DNA from 2 places in the Paraburkholderia sp. AV2 genome. Region 2 is predicted to be linked to the other one. Evidence: predicted binding sites of a transcription regulator. Region 2 holds the regulator's gene; the other holds the start of a gene.
What was found. The regulator HrcA, encoded in region 2, represses chaperone genes, less so after heat shock. The targets are predictions, from matches to a motif close to TTAGCACTCNNNNNNNNNGAGTGCTAA.
Positions count from the first base shown of each region.

Region 1: the regulator HrcA is predicted to act here: its motif matches at 5,202-5,228, upstream of groES (co-chaperone GroES).

Region 1 is NZ_JBANLK010000029.1:74,597-81,169, reverse strand. Features, by position in the region: gene V8683_RS20030 (Mu transposase C-terminal domain-containing protein) at 1-683, opposite strand, end outside; gene V8683_RS20025 (TnsA endonuclease N-terminal domain-containing protein) at 661-1,296, opposite strand; gene V8683_RS20020 (helix-turn-helix domain-containing protein) at 1,458-1,880, opposite strand; gene V8683_RS20015 (hypothetical protein) at 2,299-3,027, opposite strand; gene V8683_RS20010 (hypothetical protein) at 3,036-3,692, opposite strand; gene V8683_RS20005 (TIGR04255 family protein) at 3,689-4,540, opposite strand; gene groES (co-chaperone GroES) at 5,305-5,595, shown strand; gene groL (chaperonin GroEL) at 5,643-6,573, shown strand, end outside.
Region 2 is NZ_JBANLK010000021.1:20,765-27,337, forward strand. Features, by position in the region: gene V8683_RS16215 (RNA-binding S4 domain-containing protein) at 1-194, opposite strand, end outside; gene hemH (ferrochelatase) at 226-1,293, opposite strand; gene hrcA (heat-inducible transcriptional repressor HrcA) at 1,445-2,464, opposite strand; gene V8683_RS16230 (NAD kinase) at 2,678-3,592, shown strand; gene recN (DNA repair protein RecN) at 3,652-5,310, shown strand; gene glnE (bifunctional [glutamate--ammonia ligase]-adenylyl-L-tyrosine phosphorylase/[glutamate--ammonia-ligase] adenylyltransferase) at 5,359-6,573, opposite strand, start outside.

The sequences.
Region 1 (6,573 bases), on a different contig from region 2:
GCGATGCGACGCACGGTCGATGAGCTTACATTGGCAACCCCGAGGGGCATTCGGCCTGCCTTGGCTTCCTCGTTGAGCGCTTGAATGACGCGATCGTGTACTTGGCGCAGAGACGATCCACTTTTTCTAAAGTAATATCGGGCAAGCACCTTCTCGATTACATTTCGAACTGCGGGAGGTATGCGTTCCCGTCGTCTGCGGCGCACGTGCCCAGAGACAAGGCAGCTCGGGTTGCCGGCGTTACTCTCAAACAAGCGCATCCAACGCATGACCGTTGATGTGCTGGGCGGTTGATTGTCCCGGATCGACGTGGCGAAGTGCTCAATCGCTTCGGTGATGCGCGAGCGCTGGCCCTTTGAGATTCCACGGCGGCGCATATAACGCAGGTAGTCATTTGCGCGTGCATACGCGTGCTGATAGCGTTCAGGGATCGACGCCACGCAGACAAGGTTGCGCTCGGTGGCCAGCGTGCCCTTACCACCGAGTGCGTCAGCGTCGCGTATGACTTCGAATTTGCCGACTGTAATGTCGGCGGTAAGGCGCGCGATTGTCTCGGTGCGGATCTTGCCGGTTTCGGCGTGCTCGAGTTGAACATGCCGATCATCCACGACTCGCTGCACCCGCCATTGAGCGTTGCCGCACCGCAGGACGAGCCCTCGTTCAAGTATGTAGACAGCCATCATCGCCCCCGATCGGATATACAAATTGGGCATCATCAAAATGTAGCGATGGGCTTACGCGTAGTTGCCGCCGGCCTATGAGGTGAAGAACCGTTGATATGGGGACTTCCGCAGCGCGAGATAACTCGTCGATCGCGATACCTTTGCGATGGCGAAATGCAATTGCCAGTACGCCGATGGTTATTCCAGTAGGCAGGCGGCTGCGGGCGTGGCGGAGCAGGATTCCAGCTCGTTCGTGACGTTTATCGGCGTGGATGTATTGTTCCGTCGCCACCAGGAATCGATAGCCCTTGTCAGCAAGGACGAGACCCGCGTATTCGAGGCGCGCGCTGTGTTTGGGATTAGCTGCGTGTACGCTCGGCTTTACCTCGACGACGGTTTTGCCGTGCTTTTGGTCTAGCAGGAAATCCGGCGTGTAGTTGCCGAATTCTCCGAGGTCCATGGTAAACGGCTGCGCGGATATGGCGGAATTTTCTAGATCGAGGACGGCCAGACGAAGGAAATCTCGCTCGAGCAGGCTCTCGTACTCGATGGCGGTGGGTTGAAACCAGGGACATGCGACGAGGCCGACGCGTCGATAGGGCGAGCGCGTGACCACCTTTCTGACACCAGGCATGGTCTTTCTCCAAGCGAAAGATATCCGCTTCCGACGTGGGAAGAGCTTGAAGAGGACTTGACATGGTCGCGAACGGCACCGATACTGAGCTTGCTAGGGCGTGTATCTGTAGATGCGCGCGACGCCGTCTCGTCCTCAGGGGCTAGGCGGCGTTTTTATTTCTACATCGGCATCTCCTGTGCGGTTGCCGGGCCGCGATTCAGCTTTGACGCAGAATTGTGTGCCTTTCCTTGTCGAACACCGTCAAGCACACCGCGGATGAAGCGGATGTCCCCATGCGATAGTATGGGAAGCATCTCGAATAGCTGGGCACATAGTGCGTAGGAATCTACCGGAGCTCCGGCAGGTGGGAAGTCAAAGCGGCGAGAGATAGCAAAGGCATGCTGAAGGTTAGCTTCTTCATCAGGTGCCAGATTTAGTAACCTCGCTATCTTTGGCACTAGCGACTGATCCTTTGGTAGCTTTGTGCCACATTCGAGCGCCGATATGTACGCTTGGCGATAACCAAGGCGTTCTGCAAACTGTCCCTGTCCAAGTTCAAATCGAGCCCGCAGAGTCCGGAGTACGACCGAGAACGGTGTCATATCGTTTATTCGCTCGGGTGCAGAAATCTGCTGGTAGAGTAGGTAAATATTTTCTTCCTATCAAGATGTATTTCTCTTTGATTCTTGTGCTGAGATCAAAATGAGGATTTTCTTTGCAAATTGCAAATTTGCGATTTGGTTAGGTCGTTTAATTCTGTGAGGCGCGTTACAAGGTGTTATGCACTTTGGGCGTGCGGCGATTGCGTTCTGGTATTAGTTTGCCGACGCGCCGGCAAGCGCGGCAGCCTAGTCATTCTGCCGTCGTCGGAATGTGAAGGTTCGCAGGCAAGCCGAGGGCTGAGCGCAGCGAATAAGCAATCGGACAGTGCGAGCACGGCGGTCGGCGTGTCGGTAGCCTCCGCAAGTGACGAGGCAGCGCCCGCGCCTCCTTTTACCGCGCTAGAACTTCATACTTGGATCAAGCGGCAATGTCGCCAGAAGAGGGTAAGGCGGTAGCTGAACTTGCTTTTGCAACGTTCACTATTGCCTGCTCATCGGTCGTCAAAGTTTGCTCTGAAGGTTGCACTAGCGCACACTGACTGCTTGTAGCCCTGCGCATCCCTTCTTCATTAAGAAACGGAGAGACGTATAAGCCACGCTTTTGCGCCAAATTCATCAGTTGAACCCGCAATTCGTGTCGCTGCAGTTTTTCTAGACCAGTGGCGTCCGCAATAATCTCGGCGTGAAGTGGATCCGCAGGATCAGTACCGGCATCATATACTCGCACTCGTTTCACCTGCTCAGCGGGCAATTGGGTGTCACGCAATTCCCTTGCGGTCATATGGAATGACCCGATGTAGGTGAAATCGGGTTTCGCCCGCTTTCCGTCTGATCCCGCGCGGCGCGCTATCGCTCGGTTCTCGAACCGTTTATGAACGCATACCTCGTGCGTTACCCAACCTTCTGGTAGGCGTTGCGCTGACGCGCCATGAGTGTACGCATCTTGGAATAGGGAGTCATTCAATCCCCCTCCATCAAGAAACTTAGACGGGAACTCTAGACTCCGTGCTAGAAGCTCTGCATCGTCAACGTGACTAGGGGCATGCTCAGACACTTTTTCGTGCTGCTTGCTTCCATCCGCATCTTTGGCAACTAATTTTTCTGCGCGTGTCGTGTCTGGCGACGTGTCGAGATCGTAAAAACTCATCGGCAGACTCACGACGCAAGTGCGATTAATTCATTGAACAACGCTAATGGCATTGGCCCCTCTGGCGATTTCCACGTGCCAGACCTTAGTTCTTCCCCATCGGTTTCGACCCAGGTGTGCTCTCCATCAACTTCGAAGTCAATGCTTGCGTAGCTCCTGCCGCGGCGCCAGTAGCCTCCAATTGTTCCGTTCTCCAACAGCATCGGGGACGGCGCAGGCACAAGTGCAAGCATGAGGTTTGCGAGCCCCAAGTAGGCAGCGCTCATCTGTGCCTCCGATGGTGGCGTCGTATCTTCGTCATCCGAATTTGCTAAATGTGCGCGATACAAAACGATGGCCCTGAAGAAAGGCTTGTACCCGTCGAAGAATTCAGGCGAAATCCTGGCTACAGGTGCGACATAGAGTGCTGAATCTTCGCACTGCAGTTGAGTCTGGCTTCCTAAGTCAGCGAGCCATTGATTCAGTCGAATCTGGATCTCTTGAAGTGGCGACTGAAAATAGTTGACATATGACTCTGCGGTCGGCTGCAGGCGCGAGACGAAATATTCGCTCACAACTAAAACGGATGTTTGGCTCGTCGACGTTTGATCGCTACGGAGCAAGCTAGTTGTCGGCGTCCCGTAGAAATAGCCGGCAGGGTCTGGTAGATCGAAATTGACACTCATGCGTCCCCCACAGAACAACCGATGGATTCAAGTGCAACATCACTCAGGATGCCATTGATTACCTGCTTGTTTTGCTCATGCAGAAAGTCAAGCATTTCGTCAATGTCAGATCCCTGTATATCGATTGGGTCTTTCGCGTCAAACGACGTAGAGAAGACGCGATGTTGGCCGCCGAGACGGGCGAAGCAAGCGCCATTTACGTCAGAAATGTCAGTCGTTACGTTGTTCAGAATCCGACGTTCGGTTGGACCCTTTGAGAACCAGCCCTGATGGCAGTGCCAATACGATGGTTCGTTAAATACGTGGCGTGGAAGCCAAAGTCCGTCCTGACGGAAAAGTTCCTTGGAGACCTCTTGAGAGATTCCATCTGGCAGACGGAAAGCATCCTGATATTGCAAGCCAATGGCGCGGATTTTTACACCGGCGCTCAGTACCACGTCGATAAACGGCTGCAGGATAGAGAGGGACTTCGGTTTGACGTTCTTCCAACGGTCGTAGACGCTGCAGGTGCAGGATAAGACCGGGGGGCGAACCGACGTCACCCACGAAACCTTTCCAGCCGAGTCAAGTTGACTCATATCGAAGCCGGAAATTTGTGTCACAAACTGCGGCGGCGAAATTATCTGGGGCTGTTGCTTCGCAGCATCGAACTGTGCGACATGCTGTATTGAAAAACCTTGGAGCGGGGCATGACTAGGAAGAAAGTCGCGAATCTCGGGCGCGCTGTCGTAGACCTTCTGCAGATCTCCGAGTTGCGTCTCAGTGAGCGGAGTTGCCCACTCAATTCCGATCGCCATCATTTCAATGGCATGTGCACCGCCGACGGGCTGGAAGCTAGGTTTGGTCACGATTGCAGCTAGTTTTGAGAATCGATACCGGAATGGTATGAATCGACTTTACCATAGGCCGGGAGCGACGCTGTTCGGGGTTGTACGGACGGGATTGGGGGCTTCCACGAAGGTTGTTCGGCGCAGGATTCATATCTGGAGCAAATTGCCTCCATCGCGACAGAAAACAACCTGCTTACGGTGCGGCGGAACAAAAAGTACGCGGAAGCACGCCTGCCGACTGCTACTCCGTGACGGCCTTCCGCGCGCGGATGCGGAGGTCAGGGTGGCCTGTTCGTTGCTGCGCCGGTACGCGGCCGGCCGTTGGGGCATCTCTGCCATGCCAGAGGCGGAAGCTGGGCTCCAGTCCTCCCTCCTAGATATTTGGGTCGGACTTTCTGGGTAGAGATCGGGATTTCCCCCAGGGACGTCCGCCTTACCTGGCGTGCATGGCGGTCTTGTCCATTGGGAAAACGACGTGCGTCCTCTTGGACGCTGACCGCCCACCATAGCAAGTGTGGGGGTTAAGGCATTGTTTTTTCGGGGGAAATGGAGTTCTGCGTGGGCTGCCTCTTGGTGTTGAGTTCCAGCTTAAGTGAACAAAGTTCCAGGTTGAGTGAATCTCGACAATACCAAGACCATCCGCCCCCGTTCTTGAATTTGTCACTCCTCGTCCATATAATTAGCACTCACTGCACGAGAGTGCTAACAATTCTCTGGCTGGCCCGCTCGCCAGTCAGGTGTTCTTGACTGTCTTCAAGTCCTAATCAAGAGAGGATCCATCCATGAACCTTCGTCCTTTGCATGATCGCGTGATCGTCAAGCGCCTGGATCAAGAAACCAAGACCGCTTCGGGCATCGTGATCCCGGACGCAGCGGCAGAAAAGCCGGATCAAGGTGAAGTCCTGGCCATCGGCCCGGGCAAGCGCGACGACAAGGGCGCCCTGATCGCGCTCGACGTGAAGGTTGGCGATCGCGTCCTGTTCGGCAAGTACGCTGGCCAGACCGTCAAGGTCGACGGCAACGAACTGCTGGTGATGCGCGAAGAAGACATCATGGCCGTGGTGAACAAGTAAGTTCATCGCCGCGCCGAGAAATTTCCCAGAATTCAAGGAGTTAAAAGATGGCAGCTAAAGACGTCGTGTTCGGCGATTCCGCCCGTTCCAAGATGGTTGAAGGCGTGAACATTCTCGCCAACGCTGTGAAGGTCACGCTGGGTCCGAAGGGCCGCAACGTGGTCCTCGAGCGCTCGTTCGGCGGCCCGACGGTCACCAAGGACGGTGTCTCGGTCGCGAAGGAAATCGAGCTCAAGGACAAGCTCCAGAACATGGGCGCGCAAATGGTCAAGGAAGTGGCTTCCAAGACCAGCGACAACGCCGGCGACGGCACGACGACGGCTACGGTTCTGGCCCAGTCGATCGTCCGCGAAGGCATGAAGTACGTCGCATCGGGCATGAACCCGATGGACCTGAAGCGCGGCATCGACAAGGCCGTCGCCGCAGCAATCGAAGAACTGCGCAAGATCAGCAAGCCCTGCACGACCAACAAGGAAATCGCGCAAGTCGGCTCGATCTCGGCGAATAGCGATTCGTCGATCGGCGACCGTATCGCTGAAGCGATGGACAAGGTCGGCAAGGAAGGCGTCATCACCGTCGAAGACGGCAAGTCGCTGCAAGACGAGCTGGAAGTGGTCGAAGGTATGCAGTTCGACCGCGGCTACCTCTCGCCGTACTTCATCAACAACCCGGACAAGCAAGTCGCCGTGCTGGAAAGCCCGTTCGTCCTGCTGTTCGACAAGAAGATCTCGAACATCCGCGATCTGCTGCCGGTTCTGGAACAAGTCGCGAAGGCTGGCCGTCCGCTGCTGATCATCGCCGAAGACGTCGAAGGCGAAGCTCTGGCAACGCTGGTCGTCAACAACATCCGTGGCATCCTGAAGACCGTCGCCGTCAAGGCTCCGGGCTTCGGCGACCGTCGCAAGGCCATGCTGGAAGACATCGCGATCCTGACCGGCGGCCAGGTCATCGCTGAAGAAACTGGCCTGACGCTCGAAA
Region 2 (6,573 bases):
TGGTCGATCTCGATTTCGACGAGTTCGCCCACGCGCGCCTCTTTCGACGCCTTCACCACCGCGCCGCCGATGCGCACGTGCCCCTTGCCGACGGCGTCCGCCGCGAGCGAGCGGGTCTTGAAGAACCGGGCGGCCCATAGCCACTTGTCGATGCGCAGGCGCGCGGACGGGTCGGTCGAGATCTTGTAGTTCATACGATGAAGATGAAGAGCGTCCGAGCCGGATTCAGGCGAGCGCGCCGGCCGGGGACGCGGCCCGCACCGGCCAGCCCTGCAGGTTCTGGGCGACGATTTCGCCGAGAGCGGCGATCCACGCCGGCGACGAGTTCAGACAGGGAATGCGGTGAAACGCCTTGCCGCCCCCATGCAAAAATTCGTCGCGCACTTCCATGCCGATTTCCTCGATCGTTTCGAGGCAGTCTGCCGTAAAACCGGGACAGAACACGTCGGCGCGCCGCACGCCGCCCTGCCCGAGTTCGCGCAGCGTCGGCGCCGTGTAGGGCTGCAGCCACTGCGCCCGGCCAAAGCGCGACTGGAACGTGACGCGGCATTCCACCGGCGTCAGTTCGAGCGCGTGCATGAGGAGCGATGCCGTCTGCTGGCATTGGTCGTGATACGGATCGCCAAGGTCGAGCGTGCGGCTAGGCACACCGTGAAAGCTCAGCACGAGGCGGTCGCCCGCGGCGAAGTCGGGCCGGCCGTGCGCCTGCCAGTACTGCTGGACCTGCGCCGCGAGCGCCGCGATGTAGGCCGGATGGTCGTGATACGCGCGCACCGTGCGGATTTCCGGCTGGTTGCGCATGCGGCCGAGCGCGGCGAACGCGGCGTCGAATGCCGTAGCCGTGGTCGAGGCGGAGTACTGCGGATACATCGGCACGAGCAGAATGCGCTCTGCGCCCGACAGCTTGAGCTGCCGGAGCACCGAGAGCATGTCGGGCGTGCCGTAGCGCATGGCGTAATCGACGATGACCGCATAGTCGTTCGCATGCAGCAGGTGGCGCAGGCCGTCGGTCTGCTTTTGCGTGTGCACGCGCAGCGGCGAGCCTTCGGGCGTCCAGACCGCCGCATACTTCTTCGCCGACGAGCGTCCGCGCAGCGGCAGGATCAGCGTGCGCAGGATGACCTGCCAGACGGGCGCAGGAATCTCGACCACGCGCGGGTCGGAAAGAAACTGCGCCAGATAGCGACGCACCGCGCGCGGCGTGGGCGCGTCGGGCGTGCCCAGATTGATCAGCAGCACGGCGACGCGATGCGCGCCGGCGGACTGCAGCGGCCGCTCCAGATCGAAACGCATAGGCGAAGACTTGCGCCGCGCCTCAAGTCCATCGAGCGCAGCAACGGTTGCACAAGGGAACCATTATAGCGGCCGGGTCGTGCGCGCCCAGCCGGCCATTCGGCCAATGGCGCGCCGCGCGCGTTTGCTCCATGATGAAAACGTGAGCGGCTCAGTTCTGGCTGAGCGTGAGCGAAAGGAGGCGCGCGGTAATGTCGACGATGGGAATCACGCGGTTGTACGCCATGCGCGTCGGGCCGATCACGCCGAGCGTGCCCACGATCTTGCCGTTGACCTCGTACGGCGCGGTCACGACGCTCATTTCCTCGATCGGCACCAGATTCGACTCGCCGCCAATGAAGATCTGCACGCCCTGTGCGTGGCTCGATACGTCGAGCAGTTGCAGGAGGCTCGTCTTCTGGTCGAACACGTCGAAGAGCTTGCGCAGCCGCGCCATGTCCGACGAAAGGTCGGCCACTTCGAGCAAATTGCGCTCGCCCGAAATGAGCACGGTTTCACCGACGTCGGACTCGTCGGTGCTCGCCGTCACGGCGGCGTGCATCAGCGTGGTCATGTCGCCGCGCAGCGCGTCGATTTCGTCGCGCAGCCGCTGGCGCACCTCGTCGAACGAGAGGCCTGCGAAATGCGCGTTGATGTAATTGGAGGCTTCGATGAGCTCGGAGGGCGAGAAATCGCGCTGCGTCGCCATGATGCGATTCTGCACGTCGCCTTCGGGCGTCACGATGATGAGCAGGATTCGCCTGGCGGAAAGGCGCATGAACTCGATCTGCTTGAACACGTGGCTGCGGCGCGGCGTCAGCACCACCCCCGCGAACTGCGTGAGATTGGACAGCACGCTGGCGGCCGCGGCCACCACTTTCTGCGTCTCGCCGGGGCGCAGGGTGGTCTTGACCGCCTGCGTGACCGCTTCTTCGTCGGCGGCGGACTCGACGGTAAGCATCGTGTCCACGAAGAGGCGATAGCCGCGCGGGGTGGGCACGCGTCCCGCCGAGGTGTGCGGGCTGGATACGAGTCCCAGCTCCTCCAGATCCGACATGACGTTGCGGATCGTCGCCGGGCTCAGTTCCAGACCGGAATAGCGCGACAGCGTGCGCGAGCCGACCGGCTGGCCTTCGGCGATGTAGCGCTCGATCAGCGTCTTGAGGAGGGTTTGTGCGCGGGGATCTAGCATGACTGAAAATTCTAGCCTAATGGCCGCCGGGCCGCGAGTGCGCTCCGCTCGCGCGAAACGGAGCTCCGAGGCTTTTGCGGCATCCGCGCGCGGCGCGCGGCGTTGTCATCACCGCGTCACCGATTCTATCGGGAAATGCGCAAAGCACCGCCGTCCGGCCTTCCCGGGGACCGCCAGGTTCTTTTCACGATCTGACTATGGTGTAATGCCGGCATGCGAATCCAGAAGATCCAGAGCCAGTTCAAGACCGTCGCGCTAGTCGGCCGGAGCAACACGCAAGGTATCGGCGAGCCGCTGATGTCGCTCGCGCAGACCATCTCGAAGCTGGGCTTCGACGTGGTGTTCGAGGCTCAGACGGCCCACGAGATCGGCGCCGCCGGCTACCCCGCGCTCCAGGCCGCCGAGATCGGCGCGCGCGCGGACGTCGCGGTCGTGCTCGGCGGCGACGGCACGATGCTCGGCATCGGACGCCAGCTCGCACCCTACCGCACGCCGCTGATCGGCATCAACCACGGGCGGCTCGGGTTCATCACCGACATCCCGTTCTCGGACATGCAGGAGATCGTGCCGCAACTGCTCGCCGGCTCGTTCGAGCGCGAGGAGCGCACGCTGCTGGAATCGCGCATCACCCGCGACGGCGACCCGATCTATCACGCGCTCGCCTTCAACGACGTGGTCGTGAACCGCAGCGGCTTCTCCGGCATGGCCGAGCTGCGCGTGCACGTGGACGGCCGCTTCATGTACAACCAGCGCTCCGACGGGCTGATCGTCGCAACGCCCACGGGCTCGACCGCCTACGCGCTCTCCTCGCAGGGGCCGATCCTGCATCCGCAACTGCAGGGCCTCGTGCTCGTGCCGATCGCGCCGCACGCGCTCTCGAACCGCCCGATCGTGCTGCCCGACGATTGCAAGGTCAGCATTCAGATCGTGGCGGGCCGCGACGTCAACGTGAACTTCGACATGCAGTCGTTCACCTCGCTCGAACTCGGCGACGTGATCGAAGTGCGCCGCTCGCGCCATACCGTGCCCTTCCTGCATCCGGTCGGCTACAGCTATTACGCGACGCTGCGCAAGAAGCTGCACTGGAACGAGCATCCGTCGATCCCTCAGGACGATCCCGAAGGCTGACCGCGCCGCGCGCCCGCTCATCTTTCCGACCGCACGCCAACCGCAGGCAGCCAAACTCCATGCTCCGCCATCTCTCGATTCGCGACTTCGTGATCGTCGCGGCGCTCGACCTCGAATTCGACAACGGCTTTTCCGTTTTCTCCGGCGAGACCGGTGCGGGCAAGTCGATCCTGATCGACGCGCTCGCGCTGACGCTCGGCGCCCGCGCCGACGCAGGCGTCGTGCGCACCGGCGAGACCCGTGCCGACATCACCGCCGAATTCGATGTCCCGCCGCACGTCGCCTCATGGCTCGACGACCAGGCGCTCGCGAGCCCCGACGGCGAAAACACCGTGATGCTGCGCCGCGTGGTGGATGGCGGCGGCCGCTCGCGCGCGTTCATCAACGGCACGCCGGCCACGCTCACGCAGCTGCGCGAGGTTGGCGAGATGCTCGTGGACATCCACGGCCAGCACGCGCATCAGCTACTGATGCGTCCCGACGCCCAGCGCGAGCTCTTCGACACGCATGCGGGCCTGACCGAGCTCGCCGCCGCCGTCACCCGCGCGTGGCGCACGGTGCGCGACGCCCGCCAGGCCGTGGAAACCGCCCAGTCGCGCGACCGCGAACTGCAGCTCGAACGCGAGCGCCTCGCGTGGCAGCTCGCGGAGCTCGACAAGCTCGCGCCGCAGCCGGGCGAGTGGGAAGAGATCAACACGGAACACCGGCGCCTCACGCATTCGGCGAACCTGATCGACGGCGTGCAGGGCGCGCTTACCGCACTCTCCGAATCCGACGAGGCGATGCTTTCGCATCTGAACAGCATCGTCTCGAAGCTGCGCGACCTGGCGGAAATCGACCCGGCGCTAGGCGACGCGCTCGCCGCGCTCGAACCGGCGGCGATCCAGCTTCAGGAAGCGGCGTACTCGCTGTCGCACTACGCGCAGCGGCTCGAACTCGATCCCGACCGGCTCGCCCAGGTGGAAAAGCGTCTCGACGCGCTGCATTCGACGGCCCGCAAGTTCCGCCTGCAGCCCGGGACGATGCCCGAAGAACACGCGGCGCGGCGCGCGCAACTCGCCACGCTCGACGCCGCCGCGGACCTCGACAGCCTGCGCGCCGCCGCCGACCGCGCCTACGAGGCGTATCTCGCCGAAGCGAAGCAGCTTTCCAAGGCCCGCGCAAAAGCGGCGAAGGCGCTTGGGGTGGCGGTCACGCAGGGGATGCAGGAGCTTTCGATGGCGGGCGGCAGCTTCGAAGTCGCGCTCGTGCCGCTTGCGGAAGGTGGCGCGCACGGGCTGGAGCAGATCGAATTCCGCGTCGCGGGTCATGCGGGCGTGCCGTTGCGGCCGCTCGCGAAGATCGCTTCGGGCGGCGAGCTCGCGCGCATCAGCCTCGCGCTCGCCGTGATCGCGAGCGCCGCGAGCCCAACACCCACGCTGATCTTCGACGAAGTCGACACCGGCATAGGCGGCGGCGTGGCGGAAGTGGTGGGCCGGCTGCTGCATCAGCTCGGCGGCGAGCGCCAGGTGCTGTGCGTCACGCACCTGCCGCAGGTGGCGGCACGCGGCGATCATCACTTCCAGGTTTCGAAGGCGAGCGACGGCAACGGCGGCACGCTTTCGGCCGTCACCCCGCTGGACAAGCCCGGCCGCATCGAGGAAGTGGCCCGCATGCTGGGCGGGCTCGAAATCACGGCCACCACCCGCAGGCATGCGAAGGAGATGCTGGCGGCGTGAGCATGCCGCGACGCTAAACGGGTAGCCAGCACCACCTCGCCGCCAGCCTCACCCCCGCTCAAACACCCGCCGCCACAGCGCCAGCACCGCTTCGCGCTGCGCCGCCACCCGCTCGGGCGCCACGCGCGCCGTCTCCATCCCGTCCAGCCGCAACTGGTGCTGCAGCTTGCGATAGAGCCGGTACGCCGAGCCGATCGTATCGGCCTCCTCCTCGCTCATGAGGCCGAAGCGCGACACCTCGCGCAGGAGCGCGATGTTCCCTGTGTTGCGGATCAGTTCGGGGTCCTCGGCCGCATGCAGCAGCACCCAGTACTGCACGAGAAACTCGATATCGACCATGCCGCCGCGGTCGTGCTTGAGGTCGAAGAGTTCGGTCCGGTTGGGATGGCCGTCCTCCACGCGCTGGCGCATCTCGACGATCTCCTTCGCGAGCGGCGCAGCATCGCGCGGCGTAGTGAGCACCTGCACGCGGATCGCCTCGAAGGCGTTGCCGATCGCCGCATCGCCCGCCGAAAAGCGCGCGCGCGTGAGCGCCTGGTGCTCCCAGACCCACGCCGTGTTCGCCGCGTCGCCCTCGCGCAGCTGGTAGCGGCGGAACGAGTCGAGATCGGTGACTAGCAGCCCCGACTCGCCGTTCGGCCGCAGGCGCAGATCGACGTCGAACAGCGTGCCCGCGCCCGTGGCCGTCGTGAGCCACGTGATGAGGCGCCGCGCGAACGTCGCGTAGATCTCGGCGGCGCTTTCGTCCTCGTCGTCGTACAGAAAGATCAGGTCCAGGTCCGAGGCGTAGCCGAGTTCCTTGCCGCCCAGCTTGCCGTAGGCAATCGCCGCGAAGCGCGGCACCTCGCGGTGGCGCTTCGCGAATTGCTTCCAGACCGTTTCGATGGTCACGTCGAGCACGGCGTCCGCGAGCTCGGAGAGCCGGTCGCTCACATGTTCGACCGAGAGGCGGCCCGCCAGGTCGTTGAGCAGAATGCGGAACACTTCGGCCTGATGCGCGTGGCGCAGCAGGTCCATCTGCTGCTCCATATCGGCCGCGGCCGCCAGGCGCGCGCGCAACAGGCGCGAGAACTCGGGCCAGTCGAACGGCGTGGCGATGGCCTCGTCGTCGAGCAGTTCGTCGAGCAGTTGCGGATGGCGGATCAAATAGCCCGCCGCCCAGCGCGACGTGCCCAGCACCTTCAGCACGCGATCGAGCGCGTCCGGATACTCGCAGAGCAGCGCGAGATAGGCGCCGCGCCGGATCACCGCTTCGAGCAGGTC